DNA from 3 places in the Halomonas sp. Mc5H-6 genome. Region 1 is predicted to be linked to each of the others. Evidence: predicted binding sites of a transcription regulator. Region 1 holds the regulator's gene; each other region holds the start of a gene.
The links. Region 1 encodes sigma-54, which starts transcription at its own class of promoters, with help from an activator protein. Its sites were predicted from a motif close to TGGCACNNNNNTTGCTNT; they were not measured.

Region 1 (7,902 bases):
TCTCCCGACCTTCTCGCGGCGGAAGCCGTTCGCATCATGGAAGACAATCGCATTACCGCGCTGGCAGTGGTGGACGAATACCAGCGCCCGATAGGCGCGTTGCATATGCATGACCTGCTTGCCAGCGGCGTTATTTAACTTCAATCGACCGGAGACCCAATGTCCCTTTCTGCTGACCTACTCGACCGACTACGTCGCATTCGCTTATTTGCCCTTGATGTCGATGGTGTTCTCACCGACGGTCGGCTTTACTTTCAAGCCGACGGTGTCGAAATCAAAGCGTTTCATACCCAGGACGGCCATGGGCTCAAGCTGTTGAAACGCGCAGGCATCTCGGTCGCCCTGATCACCGGCCGCGACTCCCCCATGGTGAGCCAGCGCGCCGCCGCACTGGGCATTCCCCACGTTTATCAGGGCTGCGAGGACAAACTGGCCGCCCTTCGTGGCCTTTGCCAGCGCCTGGATCTTGATTTGTCTCAGGTTGCCTATTGTGGTGACGACCTGCCTGACCTGGCCAGCATCAAGCGCTCAGGCGTTGGCATCACGGTACCCAACGCCCCTGACTACATGCACACCCACGCTGACTGGGTCACCGAACGCCTGGGGGGACACGGCGCTGTCCGCGAAATATGTGATACGTTGCTTGATGCTCAGGGTCACTGGGGCGCGGTTGTCGATACTTACCTACACGGCTGAGGCACTATCTATCTATGCTAAAGACATGGCCTACGCGTCTGGGACTGGCACTCATCGTGCTGGCTCTGGGCGGCTTGCTGGTATGGCTGGACCCGGGCGGCCTTCAAACCGTTCCGACAGACCCGGACGCCCGTGCCGAGGAGCCAGGCCACGTCCTCCACAACGCCGAGCTGACGCTGTTTGATGAGCAGGGGAATATTCAGCAGGGATTAACCACGCCTCGCCTGGTGCATACTCCCCAATCCGCCTCGACACTCGCCGAGACGCCGCATGCCACGCTTTATGACAGCGAGCGGCGCGTCTGGAACGCCACGTCAGAGATAGGTACGCTTAATACCCGTTCTCAGGAGCTGACGCTTTCGGGCGACGCAAGATTGATCGCCCCTGAAGAAGGCTGGCAGCTTGACACGGACGTTCTGCACTATGAGGGGAAAACCGCCCATGCGTGGAGTGACACTCATGTGCTGCTCCAGCAACCACCCCAGCGCATGACAGCACGGCGTATGGATGCATGGCTCAACGAGGAGGAAGTGCGGCTTGAAGGTGACGTTCAAGGCCACCACCCTCCGGAGACGCAACCCGGACAGGAATGAAACATGAAAGCGTTTATCTACACGGCGATGGCGGCTGCCTGCCTAGTGCCCTTTTACGCGACGGCGGATAACCACCAGCAGCCAGTTGAAGTCGTCGCCGACCAGCTTGACCTGGATCAGCGCGCAGGTACAGCGGTCTACACCGGCGACGTCGAAATTCGCCAAGGCAACATGCTGATACGAGGCGACGAAGTGGAAATCCAGCGTAACGAAGAAGGCGAGCTCTCCCGGGCCACAGCGCTGGGCGAACGAGCGTATTTGCGGCGCCAGCCCGAGGACCAGGATGGCCCGATGGAAGGCTGGGGTCGGCGGGTGATCTACCATGTCGCCGAGCGCCGGGTCGAGTTGATTGATCGGGCGGAAATCATCCAGCAAGGCGACCGCTTCACCGGGGGACGCCTGGAATATTTCATCGACCAAGAGGTCGTCAAGGCGCGTTCCGATGTCGACAATCAAGAGTCGCAGCGCATTCGCATGACGCTGCAACCCGAAGGTTAAGGAGAGCCAGATGGCCGTTGCCGACAACAGCGCAACACGAACGCTATACGCCCGTCATTTGGCAAAAAGCTACAAACGCCGGCGCGTGGTGAAAGACATCAACCTGGATATCTCACAGGGCAGCATCGTCGGCCTGCTCGGCCCCAATGGCGCTGGCAAGACCACGTCATTCTACATGATTGTCGGCCTGGTCAAGGCAGATGCGGGCAGCGTTGGTATTGATCAACTCGACCTTTCCCGAGCGCCCATGCACGAGCGCGCCAAGGCAGGCATTGGCTATTTGCCCCAGGAGGCGTCGATCTTCCGCAAGCTTTCCGTCGCCGACAACATCATGGCCATTTTGCAAACCCGAAACGACCTGGACCGCGCCGGACGCGAAGCGCGCCTGGAAACACTCCTGGAAGAGTTTCATATCACCCATATCCGCGACAATATGGGCATGAGCCTTTCCGGGGGCGAACGGCGCCGCGTCGAGATCGCAAGGTCCCTCGCCACCGAACCTGCGTTCATTCTGCTGGATGAACCTTTCGCGGGTGTAGACCCCATCTCCGTAGGCGACATCAAGTCGATCATCCGCGCCTTGAAGGACCGTGGCATTGGCGTCTTGATTACCGACCACAATGTGCGCGAAACACTGGATATCTGCGACGTGGCCTACATCGTCGGCGACGGGCATATCATCGCCAGCGGTTCCCCGGACGCTATTCTTGACAACCAGGAGGTACGTGACGTTTACCTAGGTGCTGATTTTCGTCTCTAAAGCCCTTAATGGCATATTTATTGCCAATGGCATACTTATTGCACTTGCACCCGATCACAACTCGCACTAGGGTGGATGCTTTCCGATAAACGAGTGGTTCTCAGATGGTCATGAAAGCTTCTCTTCAACTGCGGATCGGCACCCAGCTCACCATGACACCTCAGCTGCAGCAGGCGATTGCCCTGCTACAGCTATCAACGCTCGATTTACGCCAGGAAATTCAGCAAGCGCTCGATGCCAACCCCATGCTCGAGCAGGAAGACGAGTTCAGCGAAAGCGAACAAGCCGCCAGCGAGCCGGAAGAAGGCGAGTGGGCAGATAGCATTCCCAAGGAGCTGTCCGTCGACAGCGACTGGTCAGATACCTATCAGGATTCGGCTGGCAGCGGCAGCACAAGCAGCGACGGGCCTGACTTCGAGCGCCAGGCAGCCGGGCAAAGCCTTCATGGTCACCTCCTCTGGCAACTCGCCATGACCGATTTGAGCCAACGCGAACAGTTAGTGGCCGAGAGCCTGATTGATGCGCTGGATGCTAACGGCTATCTCACCCAACCCCTTAACGACATCCGCGAAGGACTGCGAGATCAGGGCGTGGAAGGCCTCAGCCAGCGCGAGGTCGAAACCATTCTGCTGCGACTGCAACAGTTCGAGCCCACCGGCATCTTCGCCCGCGATCTTCGCGAATGCCTGATGCTTCAGCTCGCCGCCCTGCCCGACGACACCCCGCTGCTGATGCCTGCCCGGCGGCTGGTCCGCCAGTTCCTGGAAGCCCTGGGCAAGAACGATCAGCGTCTCCTCAAGCGGCGACTCGGTCTGGACGACGCGCAACTCGATGACGTCATCCAACTGATCAGAAGCCTGGACCCGCGCCCCGGCAGCGTTTACAGCGCCACTGACGATAGCTACGTGATTCCCGACCTGGTGGTTCACCACGATAACGAAGGCTGGCACCTCGAACTCAACCCCGAGGCCTTGCCCAAACTCAGGATCCAACCCGATTACGCCAGCCTGATCAAGCGCGCCGACAAAAGCCAGGATAACCAATTTCTCAAGGACCACTTGCAGGAAGCCCGCTGGCTGATCAAAAGCCTCTCCAGCCGCAACGACACCCTGCTACGCGTTGGGCGGGAAATCATTACCCGCCAGATCGGCTTTCTCGAACACGGCGAAGAAGCCATGAAGCCGCTTATCCTGGCCGATATTGCCGATGCGGTGGAGATGCACGAATCGACCATCTCTCGTGTCACCACCCAGAAGTTCATCCATACACCGCGGGGCATTTTCGAGCTTAAATACTTCTTTTCCAGCCAGATCAGTAGCCAGGACGGCGACAGCCACTCCAGTACGGCCATTCGTGCGCGCCTCAAAAAACTGATCCAGGAAGAACCCCCCGGCAAACCCTTGTCGGATAGCCGTCTGGTCACCCTGCTGGAGGAAGCCGGCATCCACGTGGCCCGACGCACGGTCGCCAAATATCGCGAAGGCATGGGGATCCCGTCTTCAAGCGAACGACGCCGTTTGCGGTAGAAAAACGGAAACTCACTACAAGGGCTTTGCTTAACGCCAAAAAGGGTTACAATCGAAGAACAGTCCGACGGATAAGGAGTACGTCAATGCAAGTCAATATCACCGGTCATCATGTAGAACTGACTGACGCCTTGCGTGACTATGTCAACGAAAAGTTGGAACGCGTTGAGCGCCATTACGACAACATCACCACCGTACAGGTAACGCTCTCGGTCGAAAAAGAGCGTCAACAGGCCGCCTGTACGCTGCACGCTGCAGGCGCTGACTTGCATGCCGAGGCCCTCGATAATGACATGTACGCCGCCATCGACGCCCTGGCGGACAAGATCGATCGACAACTCGTTAAGCATAAGGAAAAAGCACAAGCCCGCGCCCAGGGCGCAGGTGTGCGTTAATTCAATGACGTTGGCCACAATCCTCCCCCCGGAACGCGTTCTCTACGATGTGCCCGGGGGCAGCAAAAAACGGGTGCTGGAATTTTTCAGCACCTTTATCGCACAAAACATTCCCAGCCTCGACAGCCAGGAAGTGTTCAGCCGTCTGATCGGCCGTGAACGCCTCGGCAGTACGGGGATTGGTAACGGCGTGGCGATTCCCCATGCGCGAAGTCCGCATTGTGATTCGCCCATCGCCGGCTTTCTCAAACTCAATGAAGCGGTCGACTTCGACGCCATTGACGGCGACCCGGTTGACCTGGTGTTTGTTCTGCTCGTGCCTGAAGAAGCCGACGATACGCACCTGGCACTGCTGGGCCAAGTTGCCTCCATCATGAATGATGCCGACACGCGCCAGCAGCTACGCAAGTCGGGTAGTCAGCGTGAATTGCTGGACCTCATCTCCGCCAAGATACGCGAACAGGCTGCCAGCCTTTAAAAAGGCGAGGCGCTTATGGACCGTCCTAATCCCGGGTCGCTTGTCCAAGTCGCTTGACCGCAAGCAAGAGAGCCTTCATGCAACTCGTCATTATTAGTGGCCGATCAGGGTCAGGCAAATCGATAGCCTTGCAGGCGCTGGAAGATCTGGGTTATTACGCTATTGATAACCTGCCCGCCATGCTGCTGGATTCACTGGTTGAGGAGTTGCGCGATCAGGGCGGTCGCACCCACCTGGCCGTCAGTATTGACGCACGCAACCTGCCAGGCGCACTTGCCAAGCTTCCCGAACTGCTCAAAGAGCTTCGGCAGCGGACCATCAAGTGTCAGATCGTGTATCTCACCACCGACGCACGCATTTTGCTGGAACGCTATTCAGCCACTCGCAGACGGCACCCGTTAACCCGCAACAGCAGCCTCACGCTAGAAGAAGCCATCGACAAAGAAGAGCAAACGCTGCACGAGATTCGCGATCTGGCCGATTTGACCATCGACACGACCCGGCTTTCGGTGCATGACCTTCGTCGCCGCATCACTGATCAGGTCGCCCATCAGCGGCGCGACCAGCTAACGCTGACTTTCGAGTCCTTCGGCTATAAGCGCGGCGTTCCGCTGGATGCGGATATTGTCTTTGATGTCCGCTGCCTGCCCAACCCCTACTGGGATCCGGCGTTACGGGGCTCCACTGGCCGCGACGCTGATATCATTGCGTTTTTGTCCAGTTACCCACTGGTCGATGACATGACCCGCGATATCGAGGCCTGGCTTGAACGCTGGCTGCCAGCCTATCAGCACAGCCAGCGCAGCTACATGACGGTGGCGATTGGCTGTACCGGCGGTCAGCATCGCTCGGTTTATATCGCTGAACAACTGGCGCAACGCATCGCCAATCTGCTGGGTGAAGTACATTTACGCCACCGCGAGCTGGGCTTGCAATACACCGTCAACGCGCCGCTTTAGTTCGAGCCACGTTGACAACCATCATCTATCGCGAAGACCCTCATAGCCAAAAGGAACCAGGGTGCCAGAACGTAGACTTACCCTCACTAACCAACGCGGCCTTCACGCGCGGGCCGCCACAAAGCTTGTGCAATGCAGTCAGCAATTTGACGCCAATGTCCGCGTTTATAAACAGCAGCAGGAAGCCGATGCCGCCAATATCATGGCGCTGCTGATGCTCGCGGCCCCCTGTGGCACGGAGCTATGCATCAAAGCAGAAGGCAATGACGCCGAACAGGCCCTGGATGCCATTCAATCGCTGTTCGACGCCCGCTTTGACGAAGACAAGTAAAACCCCGTCTGCAACGATCGGCTAGTTGCCGGCGATGGTCATGCCATCAATCAGCCAGCTACCGGAATGGATACTGCCGCGGCGGTCAATGTCATCACCCACGCCCACCAGCGCACCGAACATACGCTCCAGGTTACCCGCGATGGTGAACTCTTCGATAGGGTATTGCACCACCCCGTTTTCGACCCAGAAACCGGCTGCACCGCGGGAATAGTCGCCCGTGACACCGTTAATGCCCTGCCCCATCAGCTCGGTCACCCAGACACCGGTGCCCATTTGCTCGAACAGGGCGGCCGGGCTGGATAACGGCGCGGTAATGCGCAGATTGCGTGCGCCCCCGGCGTTTCCGGTCGTCTTCATGCCCAAACGCCGTGCGCTGTAGGACGACAGCATATAGCTCGCTATCTGGCCGTTTTCGATAAAGCGGTTGTTGCGCGTTTGAACCCCTTCCCCATCAAAGGGAGAGCTTGCCGTCGCACCAATCTCCATCGGTCGTTCTTCAAGGCTAAACCAATCGGGAAACAGCGGCGTATTGAGTCGGTCACACAGAAACGAAGCCTGACGGTATAGCGCGCCGCCTGCCAGCGCGCCCATCAGATGGCCCACCAGGCCACTTGCCAGACTTGGATCGAACAGCACCGGATAAGTGCCCGTTGGCGGACGCCTGGCCCCCAAGCGGCGCAGGGTACGCCTGGCCGCCTCGCGCCCCACGGCGGCCGGGTCGGATAAATCGTCAGGGTTGCGCGCCGAGGTGTAGTCCATATCACGCTGCATGCCTTGTTCGTCTTCAGCAATCAACACGCAGGAAAGTGAATGTCGACTCCCTTTTTGGGTGCCGACGAAGCCATGGCTGTTGGCGTAAACGCGCACGCCTTCACCGCTCGATAGCGAAGCACCATCCGACTGAGTGATGCCTGTCACTTCGCGGCCCGCTTGCTCACAGCTCAGCGCCAGCTCGATGGCCCGGTCGGTGGTTAACGCCCAGGGGTGATGGACTTTCAAATCAGGGATATCGGTCGCCATAAGCGCCGCATCGGCAAGACCTGCCGACGGGTCCTCACCCGTATAGCGAGCAATCGACAGGGCCTTTTCCACGGTTGCCAGCAGCGATGCCTCGCTGGCATCCGTGGACGACGCGCTACCCTTACGCTGTCCCACATACACGGTGATGGCAATGCCCTGATCACGGGAAAGCTCGACGGTTTCCACTTCGCCCTGGCGGACACTGACGCCAATTCCCTGATCGACACTTGCCCCCACCTCAGCGGCATCTGCCCCCATCCGTTTAGCCATCGCCAGGGCACTTTCAGCACGCTGGATGAGCAGTGCCTGTTGGGCTGATGCGTCGAACGCTTGAGCCATACAATCTCCTTAACCACCGACATTGTCGGTAGATCCATATTGAGCATCGCGGCCTGATATAATAAGGCCACGAATTCTGTTGATGAGAACCTACGATGCCAAAACAACGCCCCGAGCCCCTAGACGACGACATGGCAGAGCGCCCCAGCAAGTCCCAGTTGAAGCGCGAAATGCATGCACTTCAGGCATTGGGGGAAACACTGATTGCCATGCAGCCCGCCGAGCGGGCGCGTTTCCCGCTATCCGATGACATGCTGCGTGCCATCGACGAGACCGCTCGCATTCGTTCCCATGAAGGGCGTCG
Region 2 (7,902 bases), on a different contig from region 1:
CCCGAGCGCATCGGCCTGACCATGGTGGGCGGCGATAATGCCCGGGCGCTTGAAAACGGCGAGTCCTATGTGTCGGAAGCGACCGGCACCCTGGGTTCCGCCATGCGCGGTAAAACCCCAGTGCGCGATGAAGCAGGCAATATCATCGGCATCGTCTCGGTTGGTTTCATGCTTGACCGCGTCGCAATGGACATCGCCCGCTATAACAGCCTGGGCTGGACGCTGGTGGCGCTGATGATCGTGCTGGGGTTTGCCGGTGCCTACTGGCTTTCACAGCACCTGAAACGCGTTATTCTAGGCTTGGAACCCTACGAAATTGCCCGCCTGGCGATCGAGAAAGAGGCCATTCTGCAATCGATACACGAGGGTATCCTGGCGGTGAACCGCGAAGGCCAGATTACGCTGGTGAACCAGCAGGCTCGGTGGTTCCTGGGGTTGGCCGACGAACATATTCTGCTTGGCCAGCCGATCCGCGAGGTGGTTCCCAACTCGAGGCTCCAGGAAGTGCTCAAGTACGGTCAGCAGGAGTTCGACCAGCAAATGTGGCTGGGCGATCATCCGGTGGTGGTGAACCGCGTGCCGATCATCCACGAGGGCGAGATCGAGGGGGCCGTGGCGACGTTCCGCAGCCGCCGGGAAATTGTCGATCTTTCCCAGGCGCTGACCCAGGCCAGCCGGGATGTCGACATGCTGCGTGCCCAGGCGCACGAGTTTTCCAACAAGCTCTACACTATTTCCGGCTTGCTGCAGCTCGAACGCATTGATGAAGCGCTGACGCTGATTCACCAGGAAACCAAGCGCGCTCAGGCGCAGATGAGCTTCTTGATGCGTCACGTCGCCGATACCGTTTTGAGCGGCACCCTGATGGGTAAACTGACCCGAGCCAGGGAGCTCGGCGTGACGCTTGAGATTGACGAACAAAGCTCTCTTGGCTGTCCGTTAACCCCCACCGGGCAGGAAGTGATGATGAGCGTGGTGGGCAACCTGTTGGATAACGCCTGTCATGCGGCCTTGCATGGGCCGAACGATCCACCGCGTGTGCGCTTGTTTTTCACCGACCTGGGCGAGCAGTTGCTCATTGAAGTGGAGGATAACGGGCCCGGCGTTATTCCTGACCATGTCGAATCGATTTTCAGCGAGGGCTTCTCGACGAAATCCGGCCAGCATCAAGGGCTGGGCCTTGCGCTTGTGGCACGGCTTTGTCGCCAGCATGGCGGCACGGTCACCCTGGAAGACAGCGAGCTCGGTGGTGCCTGCTTTATCGCGGTGCTGGACCGCTCACTATGTGCCGACGTTGAGGCTTCATCGTCCGTGATAAGCTAAGCGGCGCGGATTCTAACAATGATAACTAATGGCCTGTAATTCGGTTAAAGGAAGCCTTATGTCGGCGCACGAGTACGGTATTTTGGTGGTAGAGGACGACTTTCGCATTGCCGATATCCACCGCGCTTTTATCGAGCAAAGCGAGGGTTTTCATGTTGTCGGCATGGCCCGCAACGCCGCTGAAACCAATGCCCTGATGGCCGAGCAAGGCCAGCACGTGCAGTTGATTTTGCTGGATGCTTATCTGCCCGATGTGGAAGGGCTGGAGCTGCTTTGGGCACTACGTCGCGATTACGTCCAGGTGGATATTGTCATGGTGACCGCTGCCCGAGAGGTGGATACCATCAGCGAGGCACTGCGCGGCGGCGTTTTTGACTACCTTATCAAACCCATAGAAGCCGGTCGTATGCAGCAGATGCTGGCGCGTTTTCGCCGTGAGCGCGAGGCATTGGCGAGTCGCGCCGAGATGAATCAAGCCGAGCTTGACCAGGTGCTGGCTCGCGCAAAGCCCGTTGAACCCAATGCCCCCAGTGGGCGAAGCCTGCCAAAAGGTATCGACCGTCTGACGTTACGGTCGGTGGTTGAAGCGCTCAAGCAAGCGCATCAGCCGTTGGCTGCCACCCAGGTGGCACGGGGGATGGGCGCAAGCCGTTCCACCGCGCGCCGCTATTTAGAGTTTCTGGTCTCAGTGCAAGTGGTAGACGCCGAATTGGGCTATGGTGATGTAGGGAGACCAGAACGCCGCTATCGTTTGCGGGCCGATGCCAACGCTTGGCTGGCGGGCCTTTAATCAGGTGCTTAAACTAAGTCCTTGAAACAAGCGCTGTAACACCAGCCATTCAAGACAAGCCCTTTTGCGCCGTGAACAAAATGAACACAATGCGCGGAATGAATTTTTTGTGCTTAATGTTCACAAGCTTGTCACACGGGTCTGCCTTCTTCTAACGTTCACAGCGTGAAGCGCTATGCATCAAGACAACACGCATCACTACAACAACAGATCAAAACGTGGAGAACGCTATGACTTTCAAGTCTTCCTTGAAGTACGCAACGCTGCTGGCTCTGCCGCTGGCCGCGATGACGACTTTTTCCAGCACTGCCGCTGCCTTCGAACCGGAAGGTAAAGTCGAGTGTATCGCCCCCTCTGACCCGGGCGGCGGCTGGGACTTTACCTGCCGTAGTGTCGGTAACGTGCTCCAGGAGCTCGACCTGGTGTCGGGTAACGTTCAGACCATCAATATGGCCGGTGCCGGTGGCGGCGTAGCCTACGGTCATACCATCAGCAAGCGTGCCGGGGATGAGGAGCTTCTCGTCGCGGCGTCCACGGCCACTACGACCCGCCTTGCTCAGGGTCAGTTCCCTGACATGACCGCGGACATGGTCAACTGGATCGGGGCGCTGGGCGCTGACTACGGCATCATCGCCGTATCCGCCGATTCCGAATACGATGACCTCAATGAGCTGATGGATGCCCTTAAAGAGGATCCACGCAGCGTGAAGTTTGCAGGCGGTAGCGCCAAAGGCGGCTGGGATCACCTCAAGGTATTGATCGCGGCTCAGGCGGCCGAGGTTGAGAACCTGCCCCGCATCGCTTACCTGTCTTACAACAATGGCGGCGAAGCACTGACCCAGGTGATCGGCGGCCACGTTGAAGCGTTCACCGGTGATATTACCGAGGCTCAAGGTTTCATGGAGTCGGGTGATCTCAAGGTACTCGCGGTACTGTCGGAAGAGCGCCTGCCCGGCGACCTGTCCGATATCCCCACCGCACGCGAGCAGGGCATTGATGCGCTGGGCCCCAACTGGCGCGGCTTCTACATGCCGGCGGATATCTCTGACGAGGCCAAGCAGTACTGGGTCGATGCCATGGATACCATCTATGCCAGCGACGAGTGGAAGAGCGTCATGCAGCAGAATGGCCTGATGCCTTTCCACATGAGCGCCGGTGAGTTCGAGACCTTCGTTAAAGACCAGATCAAAGATATCGAAGAACTGTCCACGGATATCGGGCTGATTCAGTAATGGTTTTCAACGATCGTATCTTTGGGATCCTGATGATCGTCCTGGCCGTCGCGTACGGCTGGGGCGCCACCCAGTTTCCAGAACCGTTTGGTGGGTCCGAGGCCGTTGGCCCCGATACTTTTCCTCTTTTACTGGCCGTCGTCCTGGGGTTGTCCAGTCTGTACATGGTCGTGCGGCCGGACCCGGATAATGCCTGGCCATGGAGCCGTACGGGTATCGAGCTGATCGTTGCGGTAGTCGTGCTGATCCTGTATGCCATGTTGCTGCAACCGCTAGGCTTCATCATCAGTACGGCCCTGGCTGTGGGCACCCTCTGCTGGCGCATGGGTTCACGTCCGCTCAAGGCCTATATCACCGGAGCGGTTTCCGGTGTGGTGGTGTATCTGGTATTCAGCTATGCCCTCGATCTGGCGCTACCGCTAGGCATATTGTCGTTCTTGGAGGTGGGCTAATGGAAACGCTTGGCTTCTTGATGGACGGGTTTGGCGTCGCGCTGCAGCCCCATAACCTGATGTTTGCGCTGATCGGTGCCTTTTTGGGCACCTTGATTGGTGCCTTGCCGGGCCTGGGACCGGCCAACGGGGTGGCGATCCTGATCCCGCTGGCCTTTACCCTCGGCCTGGCGCCGGAAACCGCCCTTATCATGCTCACGTCGGTGTATGCCGGGGCGATGTATGGCGGGCGTATTTCCTCGATACTGCTCAATATTCCCGGTGACGAACCGGCGATGATGACCTGTCTCGATGGCTACCCGATGGCGCAACAGGGCAAGGCGTCCGAGGCGTTGGCGATCTCTGCCGTGGCGTCCTTTATCGGTAGCCTGGTGGCCACCATAGGCCTGATTATATTGGCCCCCTTGTTGGCAAAATTCGCCTTGACCTTCGGGCCTGCCGAGTATTTCGCGCTGTTCCTGTTGGCTTTCGCAACCCTGGGCGGTATTACCGGCAAGAATCCGATGAAGACCGTGGTGGCAGCCGCCATCGGCTTGATGATCGCCACGGTGGGTATCGATTCCACCGGCGTGCAGCGCTTTACCTTTGGAACGCTGGAACTCTACGAAGGCGTGGATTTCATCATAGCCATTGTGGGCCTGTTCGCCATTTCCGAGCTGTTGTTCTTCATCGAAGAAAAGGCCGGTGGTGGCAAGGAAAAAATGGCGGTCAACAAGCTCTCGCTCAAGTGGAAGGATATCCGTGAGATCCTGCCTTCGAGCTTGCGTGGCGGGGTACTGGGTTTCATCGCTGGCGTACTGCCGGGTGCCGGTGCGTCGCTGGGTAGCTTTATCGGCTATACCCTGGAGAAGAAAGTCGTCGGCAAGAAAGGCTACTTCGGCAAGGGGGATCCACGCGGTGTCGCAGGTCCCGAGGCCGGTAACAACGGCGCTTCAAGCGGCGCGCTGGTGCCCATGTTGACCTTGGGTGTGCCGGGTAGCGGGACGACGGCGGTGTTGCTGGCGCTGTTGATTTCGCTGAACATCACCCCCGGCCCGCTGATGTTTACCCAGAACGCCGATATCGTCTGGGGGGTGATTGCTGCCCTACTGGTGGGTAACTTCCTGCTGCTGATCCTGAATATTCCGATGGTAGGGATCTTCGTCAAGCTGCTGTCGGTACCACCCATGTACCTGTTGCCGATCGTTACCATGATTGCCTTTGTCGGCATCTACTCGATCAGCAATACCGTCTTCGATCTCTACTTCATGGTGATCTTTGGCGTTGCCGGTTATCTGTTACGCAAGCTTGAGATTCCCCTGGTGCCGATCATCCTCGGCCTGTTACTTGGGCCGGAGATGGAAAAGAACCTGCGCCACGCCATGGATATTTCCGATGGTGACTGGACCATACTATGGAACAGTGGCCTGGCCATTGGCCTTTGGGTATTTGCCGGTCTGGGCTTGATCCTGCCCTATATTATTGGGCCCATCCTGCGCCGCCGGATGCGTAATCCTATTGAAGAGGGGACGTCTGGCAGCGATTAATCCTGGAAGGGAGCCATCGACCCTGGAAGAAACGGGGCGTCGACGAGAGTCGGCGCCCCGTTTTTGCACGGTCGCAGTGCATTGTGCGCCAGTGGTGCGTGATCAGCGTGCGCTCGCCAACAGAAGCCGCGCTATTTTGGTGCTTCCGGCCTTTTTTGGGTTTTTTAGACTTATCTTAAGTTGCTGATTGTGCGCTTATAAGTTGCTTATGTGCCAATCTGGCGCAGCCCTTGCAAATTGTTTGTTGCTAGTGGACGTATACCAGCCTTTGCTGCTTGGCATACGACGCCAATAAACGAGCCCCCAGCATAAGGGGTGCAAGGAGATTCAAGTGACCACTTTCCTACGCAAGACACACCCAAAGACGTCTCGAGTGTTCTCAACTGCCCTGCTAACCGCCGCTGTGATGGGGGTCAGTACCCAGGCCATCGCGCAAGACGAAGACCCTATCAAGGTCGGTATCCTGCACTCGCTATCAGGCACCATGGCTATCAGCGAAACGGTTCTTAAAGACACCGTCGAGATGCTGATCGAACAGCAGAACGAAGCGGGAGGTCTGCTTGGCCGTGATATTGAAGCGGTGGTGGTCGACCCTGCCTCTGACTGGCCGCTGTTTGCCGAGCGCGCCCGTGAGCTGCTTGAACAGGACGAGGTCGACGTCATTTTCGGTAACTGGACCTCCGTATCGCGTAAATCAGTACTGCCCGTGGTGGAAGAGCTGAACGGTCTGCTGTTCTATCCGGTGCAGTACGAAGGTGAAGAGTCTTCCGAGAACGTCTTTTACACTGGCGCCGCCCCCAACCAGCAGGCGATCCCGGCCGTCAACTACCTGCATGACCAGGTCGGCGTCGAGCGCTGGGTGCTGGCGGGTACCGACTACGTCTATCCGCGTACGACCAATCGCATCCTTGAAGCCTACCTGAAAGAAGAGTTTGGCGTGGCCGATGAAGACATCATGGTCAACTACACGCCCTTTGGTCACTCCGACTGGCAGAACATCGTGTCGGAAATCGGCCGCTTCGGCAGCGAAGGCAAGAAAACCGCCGTGGTATCCACCGTTAACGGCGATGCCAATGTGCCGTTCTACCGTGAGCTTGGCAACCAGGGCATCGATGCGGCCGATATTCCCGTTGTCGCCTTCTCGGTGGGCGAGCAGGAACTCACCGGGATCGATACCGGACCGCTGGTCGGCCACCTGGCAGCCTGGAACTACTTCATGAGCGTGGATACCGATGCCAACTACGACTTCATCGACGCCTGGCTTGAGCATACCGGCGAAGACAACGCCGTGACCAACGACCCGATGGAAGCCCATTATATCGGCTTCAACATGTGGGTAGAGGCTGTCCAGAAAGCCGGTACCACCGATGTGGATGCGGTTAAAGATGCCATTATCGGCGTGACCGTGCCCAACCTGTCGGGCGGTTCGGCCGCGATGATGCCCAACCATCACATCACCAAGCCGGTAATGATCGGGGAAATTCAGGACAACGGCCAGTTCGCCGTGGTGTGGGAAACCCCGTCGACTGTGGCCGGCGATGCCTGGTCGGACTACCTGCCCGGTTCGCGTGATTTGATCAGCGACTGGCGCAAGCCCATGGAATGCGGCAACTACAACGTGGCGGAAAACCGCTGCATGGGTAGCGATGCTGAAGAAGCACTGGCCGAGTAAGCCCGTGTCAGGGGCGGTGCAAGCCGCCCCTTGTTTGTTCCGATTACCTTATTCATCTACCCAGGCGATGTCTCGTTTGAGGCAACGCCTGGGGCACGCCACTCGAAGGATTCACCCATGAGGATGCCTTGCTATTCGTGGACGGCACGCGTCATGCCAAGGATCGTCACCTGCTTGCTCATCAGCCTGCTGGCCTGGTTGCCCATGGCGGTTCAGGCGCAGGAAGACGATGGTCAAGCGCTTCTTGAAGCACTGGATACCCGCTCATTCGACGACAAAGCCATGGCCATCAACGCCATTATCGAAAGCGAGCAAGAGCGCGCTGACGTCTGGTTACAGGCCCTGCTGGACAGTGATCTGCAACGGCTGAAAGACGATGGGCGTTTTGTCATCGCGCTGGAAACGACGGGCCTGGACGTCACCATTGAAGATGCCCTGACCGGGGAAGCCATGGGCGAGGTCAGCCGCCGCGACCTGGATCGGTTGACCATCAACAACGCACTACGCACCCAGCTGCGCTCGGCGATTTCGCTGGTCGAACTGTATAACGGCGATCAAGAGGCGCGCTTGGACGCGGCGAAACGGCTGATTGGCGAGGTTGAGGAAGCTCAGGTCGAGCCGCTCACCAACCGGCTGGAAAACGAACCCTCGGCCGCGGTACGCGATCGGTTGAATCAGGCGCTGGCGGTCTATCGCCTCAACCAGGGCGACGTCGAGGCCGTCGAGGTGCTATCGGGCAGCCTGAACAGTAACGTTCGGGTGGCGTTGAGCCGGGCTGCCCAATCGGATGACCCGCTGGTAGCCGACGCTGCCACCGCCGCCCTGGCCGATATCGAGCAAAACCTTAAAATCAACCGCGCCGCCGAGACGCTCTACTTTGGCCTTTCCATGGGCTCGGTGCTGGTAC
Region 3 (7,902 bases), on a different contig from region 1:
CATGCCGCGCTCGGGCATGCCGTGGGGGCAGCCCAGGTTGAGCTCGATACCGTCCGCGCCGGTGGCTTCCACCAGGGGCAGAATATACGCCCAGGCCTCTTCGTTGCAGGGCACCATGATGGAGACGATCAGCGCGCGGTCGGGCCAATCTTTCTTCACCTGGGTGATTTCTTTCAGGTTGATCTCAAGCGAACGGTCGGTAATCAGCTCGATATTGTTAAAGCCGATCACCTCTCGATTTTTGCCGTAGTGGGCCGAGTAGCGCGAGGAGACGTTCACCGCAGGCGGCTCCTCACCGAGGGTTTTCCACACCACGCCGCCCCAGCCCGCCTCATAGGCGCGCACCACGTTGTAGGCCTTGTCGGTGGGTGGGGCGGAGGCGAGCCAGAACGGATTCGGGGCCTTGATGCCGGCAAAATTAACCGATAGATCAACGCCGTTGACCACGCTGTCACTGCTGTTGTGTTTGCCTGGGGGGGTAAAGTTGAGGGTATTCATGCGGCCTCCTGCTTGGCGGTGAGCGCCTGATGAATAGCGTGCGCCGCCAGTTTGCCGTGCTGAACGGCTTGTACGGTAAGATCCTGACCGGGCTTCACGCAGTCGCCACCGGCGTAAACATTCGACAGTGAGGTGCGGAACATGTCATCGACGTGGATGCGTTCGCCGTCCCGGGCAAGCTCGGCGGCGGTGGCGCCGCTGAGACTTTCACCGTCAAAGCCCTGGCCAATCGCCTTGAAGATGGCGTCGGCTTCAATCTCGAAGGTCTCGCCGGTGGCGGTCAACTGCCCCGACTGTTCCCGGGTCTTGGCAAAGCGCATGCCAGCCACCCGGCCTTGGCTGTCCAGCAGAATGTCGTCGGGCTGCGCCCAGGTGATCATGCGCACGCCGTTGGCTTTGGCGATCTCTTGCTCATGATCGGTGGCGGACATCGCCTCGACGCCGCGGCGGTAGACCAGCGTTACCTCGCTGGCGCCTAGACGGGACATCTGGGTGGCCATGTCGATGGCGGTGTTGCCCGCACCGATCACGATGCAGCGCTTGGCCACGGCGAGGCTGCCCAGGTCATCGGTTTGACGCAGGGTCTTGATGTAATCCACGGCGGGCATCAGGCCGGGCGCATCGTCGCCGGTTAGCCCTAAAGCGCGGCTGGCACCCAGGCCTAAGCCAAGAAAGACGCTGTCGTACTGTTGATGCAGGGTGGCTAGTTCCAGGTTGTCGCCTAGTCGCTTCCCGTACTGGATATCGATGCCGCCGATTTCGAGCAGAAACTCGACTTCCTTCCGGGCGAAGTCGTCGGTCATCTTGTAGCGGGCGATGCCGTACTCGTTGAGCCCGCCGGGCTTTTGTTCGGCTTCAAAAATGGTCACCTGGTGGCCGAGCATCGCCAGTCGATGGGCGCAGGAGAGCCCTGCTGGCCCGGCGCCCACCACGGCGATATGCCTGCCAGTAGTGGCCGCCCGCTTGAACGGGTGGCTATCGAACTGCATGTGGTCGGTGGCGTGGCGCTGCAGCAAGCCGATCAGCACCGGCTGGCACTCGGCGTCGTGGTTGCGCACGCAGCTGCGCTCGCAGAGGATTTCGGTGGGGCACACCCGGGCGCAGCTGCCACCCAGGATGTTGGCTTCCAGAATGGTCTCGGCCGCGCCGTTGATGTTGTTTTCGCTGATCTGGCGAATAAAGCTGGGGATATCGATTTCCGACGGGCAGGCCTCCACGCAGGGCGCATCAAAGCAGTAAAGACAGCGCTGGCTTTCGATCATCGCCTGTCGGTGCGTCAGCGGTGGGTGAAGATCGCTAAAGTTGCTTGCCAGCGTAGATGGGTCGTAAGTGCCGACCTCTTTGGCGCTGGGTAGATGGTTCAGTTGGCTAGTCACGGTAGAGCCTCCGCTGTTGTTATGGGCACAGCTGTTGGTCTTGGTCGTTCTTTATGGGTCAGCGCTTGACCGCCGTCGGCGCATTCAGCTCGGCGCGCTTGGCCAGCAGCTCGAACATGCCGGGGTAGGCGGGGCGCTCTAGGTAACGGCCTGCGCCGCGCTCGGCGCGCAGCTCACCGTCGCGCCACACCCATTTGCCCTGGCTGATGGTATGGCGGGGGATGCCGCGCACCGTTTTGCCTTCGAAGATGTTGAAGTCGACGTTCTGGTGGTGGGTCTTGGCGGAGATCGTGCGCGTGCCGTTGGGGTCCCATACCACGATATCGGCGTCCGCGCCCACCTGAATGGCGCCCTTGCGGGGGTAGAGGTTGAAGATCTTGGCGGTGTTGGTCGACGTCAGGGCGACGAATTCCTGGGGCGAAAGCTTGCCGGTGTTGACGCCTTCGTCCCACAGCACGGCCATGCGGTCTTCGACCCCGGCGGTGCCGTTGGGGATCTTGGTGAAATCGTCCTTGCCCGCGGCCTTCTGGTCGGCGCAGAAACAGCAGTGGTCGGTGGCGGTGGTCTGCAGGTTGCCGGACTGCAGGCCGTGCCAAAGCGCTTCCTGGTGGCCCTTGGGGCGGAAGGGCGGGCTCATCACATGCGCCGCGGCACGGCCCCAGTCGGTATCCTGGTAGACGCTGTCGTCGATCATGAGATGACCGGCCAGGCATTCGCCGTAAACCTGGTGCCCCTGGTCGCGGGCGTAGGCAATTTCGTCTACCGCGTCCTTGGTGGAAACGTGCACCAGATAAATCGGTGCGCCCAGGGTGCTGGCGATACGAATGGCGCGGCTGGCCGCCTCGCCTTCCACCTGGGGCGGGCGCGAAAGCGGGTGGGCTTCCGGTCCGGTGATGCCCTGGGCGAGCAGTTTCTGCTGCATGTGATAGACCAGCTCGCCGTTTTCGGCATGCACCGTCGGCACCGCGCCCAGTTCCAGGCAGCGCGAGAAGCTCTCCACCAGAATATCGTCGGTGGCCATGATGGCGCCCTTGTAGGCCATGAAGTGCTTGAAGCTGTTGACCCCGTGCTCCTGCACCAGGGTGCCCATTTCCTCGCGCACGCTATCGTCCCACCAGGTGATCGCCACATGGAAGGCAAAGTCGGTGGCGGCTTTTTCGGCCCAGCCCTGCCAGGTTTCGAAAGCCTCCAGCAGCGATTGCCCTGGCTGAGGAATCACAAAATCGATGATGGACGTGGTGCCGCCCGCCAGCGCGGCCGCGGTGCCGGTGTAGAAGTCTTCGCTGGCCACGGTGCCCATGAACGGCAGCTGCATATGGGTATGCGGGTCGATGCCGCCGGGCATCACCAACTGGTCGCTGGCATCGACCACCTCGCAATCAGCGGGAACGTCTAGATGGGTGCCGATGGCGTGGATTTTACCGTCGACGCAGAGCACGTCGGCGCGGTAGGTATCGGTATTGGTGACGACGGTGCCGCCCTTGATCAATAGGCTCATTGTTCGCTCCTTGGCTTATCAGGTGGCCTGGCTACTCGCCGTCGGTCAGACGGGTGTAGGTTTCCGGGCGGCGGTCGCGGAAGAACTGCCAGTTGTTGCGTACCTCGCGCACCATGTCCAAATCGATCTCGTGGACCAGCAGTTCATCCTCGGTTTCGCTGGCCTGGGCCTCGATCTTGCCGCGCGGGTTAACGATATAGCTGGAGCCGTAGAAATTGCCGATATTCCACGGTGCCTCGGTACCCACGCGGTTGATGGCGGCGATAAAGCAGCCGTTGGCGGCGGCCGAGGCGGGCTGCTCCAGCTCCCACAGGTATTGGGAGAGCCCGGCGACGGTGGCGGAAGGGTTGAAAATCACCTCGGCGCCGTTGAGTGCCAGCGCCCGCCAGCCCTCGGGGAAGTGGCGGTCATAGCAGATATACACGCCGATTTTGCCAAAGGCGGTATCGAACACCGGCCAGTTGGATTGGCCCGGCTTGAAGAAAAACTTCTCCCAAAAGCCCGCGATCTGGGGGATATGCGTTTTGTGGTACTTGCCCAGGTAGCTGCCGTCGGCATCGAACACCGCGGCGGTGTTGTAGTACACGCCGGTCTCGGTTTCCTCAAAGACGGGGACGATGATGACCATGCGGTGCTTGGCGGCGAGTTTCTGCATCATCTGGCAGGTGGGGCCCTCCGGCACCTGCTCGGCGGCGGCATACCACTTGCCGTCCTGGCTGGGGCAAAAGTAGGGCTGATTGAACACTTCCTGGAAGCAGAGCACCTGCACGCCCTGTTCTGCCGCTTTCTCGATCATCGGCAGGTGGGCTTCGTTCATGGCGTCGCGGATGGCCGCGGGTTCCAGGTCGGTGCTGGTTTTCAGGCCCATTTGAATCAGGCCGATTTTCATCTTCTGCATCAGACAATCCCTCTTAATAGCGTTAGGCCAAAATATTGGTGTTATTTGATGTTCTGTTTTAAGCGGGTGGTTCGCAAAGCTGACCATTGAGACAGCTTTTAAGAAAGTATCGTCAGGTTGTGCGTTTTAGCAAGTCAGTCGGTGGTTTTTTTAAGATGGATTTTAACTCATTGAGTTAAATTGATTTTTTTATTTTAGCATTGAGGAAGCCCTAATCTGGTGAAGGTGCGCACTGTTTTGGATTTTTAAATTAACTATTTTAAATCAGTGATTTGTATTTTTATTATGGAAATAAATTCAGTTTTTCATGTTTAAAATTGGTGCAAATATTTTTTTTGATCTAGCCTTTTTGAGTCCGCCGGGTATTCGGTGACTCAGAAGTCGGAAAGATGACGAAAACAATAAAATTCTTGTCCTTGAAGACAGTTTTTTGATCAATAAGTTAAGTGACTAGGGCGACTTAGTCGGCACGCTTATTGCTTGAAATAACCTCAGACCGTGAGGGTTTTCTGGGAAGCAGGATGACACTGAGGAGAGACCAATGACGAAAACAACCTCTCAAATGGTAGATCGAGACGGGCTGATTGAGCTGGACGTGGGGGACGACGTTCGTTCCAGTTCGCGTTTCAATGAGGACATTGCACCCACGCAAGCAAGCGAGCGAACCTGGTCAAAATGGAATATCGCCGCGCTTTGGGTGGGAATGGCGATTTGCGTACCCACCTATACGCTGGGGGGCGTGTTAACGGCCTACTTCGGCTTGAGCGTTGGCGAGGCGCTGTTCGCGATATTACTCGCCAATGTGATTGTCTTGATTCCGCTGACGCTCAACGCCTTTCCGGGGACGAAATTCGGGATTCCTTTCCCCGTAGTCCTGCGCTCCTCGTTCGGCATCTTTGGCTCCAACGTACCGTGTCTGGTGCGCGCCCTGGTCGGATGCGGGTGGTTTGGTATCCAGACCATGTTTGGCGGGTTGGCCATTCATCTTTTGCTCTCGGAACTGATGCCGGCCTGGGCGGCGCTGGGGGGCGTCGGTGAGGTCATCGGTTTCTTCGTGTTTGGCGCGATGAACCTGTACGTAGTGATTCGCGGTGCGGAATCGATCAAATGGCTGGAAACGCTGGCTGCGCCTTTGCTGCTGGCGGTGGGTATCGGTTTGATGGTGTGGGCCTGGCCGCACACCTCGATGACCGAGCTGCTGGCGCAGCCGCCATCGCGTCCTGAAGGGGCGTCGGTGTATGGCTACTTCTTTGCCGGGTTAACTGCCATGGTGGGCTTCTGGGCCACGCTGTCGCTGAATATTCCTGACTTCAGTCGCTTTGCCAAAAGCCAGAAAGACCAGATTGCCGGGCAGGTGATCGGCCTGCCGCTGACGATGTTTTTCTTTGCCTCGCTGGGTGTGGTGATGACCGCTGCCTCTGAGTCGCTGGTAGGGCAAACGATTGCCGATCCGGTCAATCTGATTGGCATGATCGATAGCCCGTTTTGGGTCGTATTGGCGATGTTGTTGATTATCGTCGCAACCCTATCGACGAATACGGCGGCGAACATTGTTTCACCCACCAATGATTTCCAGAATATTGCGCCCAAATTGATCAACCAGACTCGAGGCGTTCTTCTAACTGGCGCGGTGGGTGTGCTGCTGATGGGTTACGACCTGCTACAAAAAGCGGGCATCATTCCCCCGGGGGTATCGCTTGAACAGATGTACTCCAACTGGCTGCTGGGGTATTCCAGCCTGCTGGGCCCGATCGCCGGTATCATGGCCGTGGATTACTTCCTGATTAAAAAGCAGCGTCTGGATGTGCCCAGCCTGTATATGGACAGCCATGCGTATCCGGCTGTCAATATTGCCGGTTTTATCGCCTTTGGCGTGCCCGTGGCGCTGACACTGATTTCGCTGACCACCGGCACGATGTACTGGTTCTATGACTACGGCTGGTTTACCGGCTCGGCGCTTGGCGCGATCGTTTACTATGTCGCCAGTCAGGTGCTTTCCTCCGCACCGTCGGTGGGGCCGTCGCCGGTGGCGGACAAGGAGCCTGCCGAGCAACTCCCCTAGTCGCGCGACACGCACTTTACCAAGATGCCTCACCAACACCCGGCTAGATGCCGGGTGTTGGCGTTTGTGGCGTATCGATGAAGTTTAAAAAGGCGTCAACGACACGGTTGGGGCGGCGGTCGCGGCGGGCAATGAGCACAAAGGGGATACGGTAGTGCTGGCTTGTGCTGTTCAGGGCGCGCATTTTGCCTGCCGAGACCCATTGATCCGCGACGTGCTCGGGAAGAAAACCAATAAATCGTCCGGTGAGAATCAAAAATGCCGCGCCCTCACGGTCAGACGCGGAGGCGCGCAGGTTGAGGGCATCGTGGGCCTGGCGTGCCTCAGCGGGCAGTGGATAGCGGGGCGATATGGCGGGATGGTACGCAAGCTCGGCCAGCGTGAGGCGATCGCTGGCCTTATCGAACAACGGGTGCCCCACCGAGCAGTACAGGAAGGAAGGTTCATCGTAGAGATGCTGAGTATCCAGGCTGGTGGGCAGGTTGACCGCGGGCACGACCCCGACATGCAGGTGGCCATCCATCACGCTGCGAATCACCGCATCCGAGGGCTCCATGTGTATGTTCAGCGTGACATCGTGCTCCGGGGCGCTGAGTTTGGCCAACGCATGGGTGACATTCATGGCGGGTAGCGTCACCAGATTGTCGGTAATGCCGATATTCAGCTCGCCCCTGATGGTGTGATGCAGCGCGTTGACATCACTTTTGAAGGTTTCCAGCGCGGAAATCAGCGTCAGGCCTGCCTGATAAATCTCCTTGCCTTCTTCGGTCAGGCTGAACCCGCCACGTCCTCGCTGACACAGCGAAAAGCCCAGCCGCCCTTCCAGGTCGTTCATATGCTGGCTGATTGCTGACCGGCTGATGCCCAGCGTGGTCTCGGCCGCCGTAAAGCCACCGCACTCCACCACCGTTTGAAAAACACGAATCAGGCGAATCTCATAGTCGCTCATTTGACCAAGCGCGGGCATATCAAGCTCTCATGGCGGGTAATCAGTTGATTTAATGATAGAGGAATCGAAAAAGGCCGATGTACTTTTCAAAAATAGTTCTTCAATATCATCGACGTTTGAGCTTATGTTAGGACGGTTCTGTTTGTTTAGTGCCACTTTATGACAAGGCGCCCGCGCAATGCCACAACCTGTTACCCCGTTATCGGCCGATTTGGCGAAGAAGTATCGCCAGCAGCGCCGTGGTGCTTTAACGCTTTACGGGGTGGCGCTGTTGCTGCTCCTGAGTATCTTTGTGTGGGTACTCTACGAACAGTATCGACAGGAAATTCAAGCTCTTGAAACGCGCAACGCGGCCCGTGCCGATGTCGTGACCGAGTGGGCGAAAGGCGTTTTCGCGCAGAGCGGCCAAGCGCTGTTGAGTATTGCCGAACTTGTGCAGGTGCAGGGCATTCCGCCGCAGGACGCGCCTTCGTCTATTCAGCAGGTACTACGTAACCGAACGCGTTCCGTCGATTGGATTGATGATATCGGCATTATCGATGCCAACGGCATTGTCCAAGCCAGCGCGCTGCGAGCCAACCTGGTGGGGCTTGATCTCAGCGGCAGCGCGTTTTTTAAAGC

Region 2: the regulator sigma-54 is predicted to act here: its motif matches at 5,543-5,560, upstream of urtA (urea ABC transporter substrate-binding protein).
Region 3: the regulator sigma-54 is predicted to act here: its motif matches at 4,736-4,753, upstream of NH395_RS14935 (NCS1 family nucleobase:cation symporter-1).

What each region holds. Positions count from the first base shown of each region.
Region 1 covers NZ_JAMXSI010000001.1:195,266-203,167, reverse strand. The annotation lists gene NH395_RS00920 (KpsF/GutQ family sugar-phosphate isomerase) at 1-138, shown strand, start outside; gene NH395_RS00915 (HAD hydrolase family protein) at 160-696, shown strand; gene lptC (LPS export ABC transporter periplasmic protein LptC) at 711-1,289, shown strand; gene lptA (lipopolysaccharide transport periplasmic protein LptA) at 1,293-1,787, shown strand; gene lptB (LPS export ABC transporter ATP-binding protein) at 1,798-2,547, shown strand; gene NH395_RS00895 (RNA polymerase factor sigma-54) at 2,652-4,073, shown strand; gene raiA (ribosome-associated translation inhibitor RaiA) at 4,160-4,468, shown strand; gene NH395_RS00885 (PTS sugar transporter subunit IIA) at 4,473-4,946, shown strand; gene rapZ (RNase adapter RapZ) at 5,024-5,905, shown strand; gene NH395_RS00875 (HPr family phosphocarrier protein) at 5,967-6,236, shown strand; gene pmbA (metalloprotease PmbA) at 6,258-7,598, opposite strand; gene yjgA (ribosome biogenesis factor YjgA) at 7,694-7,902, shown strand, end outside.
Region 2 covers NZ_JAMXSI010000003.1:327,664-335,565, forward strand. The annotation lists gene NH395_RS07255 (sensor histidine kinase) at 1-1,323, shown strand, start outside; gene NH395_RS07260 (response regulator) at 1,382-2,113, shown strand; gene NH395_RS07265 (tripartite tricarboxylate transporter substrate-binding protein) at 2,401-3,345, shown strand; gene NH395_RS07270 (tripartite tricarboxylate transporter TctB family protein) at 3,345-3,797, shown strand; gene NH395_RS07275 (tripartite tricarboxylate transporter permease) at 3,797-5,323, shown strand; gene urtA (urea ABC transporter substrate-binding protein) at 5,655-6,995, shown strand; gene urtB (urea ABC transporter permease subunit UrtB) at 7,200-7,902, shown strand, end outside.
Region 3 covers NZ_JAMXSI010000012.1:24,973-32,874, forward strand. The annotation lists gene preA (NAD-dependent dihydropyrimidine dehydrogenase subunit PreA) at 1-498, opposite strand, end outside; gene NH395_RS14920 (NAD(P)-dependent oxidoreductase) at 495-1,874, opposite strand; gene hydA (dihydropyrimidinase) at 1,933-3,372, opposite strand; gene NH395_RS14930 (nitrilase-related carbon-nitrogen hydrolase) at 3,404-4,270, opposite strand; gene NH395_RS14935 (NCS1 family nucleobase:cation symporter-1) at 4,812-6,332, shown strand; gene NH395_RS14940 (LysR family transcriptional regulator) at 6,376-7,299, opposite strand; gene NH395_RS14945 (EAL domain-containing protein) at 7,460-7,902, shown strand, end outside.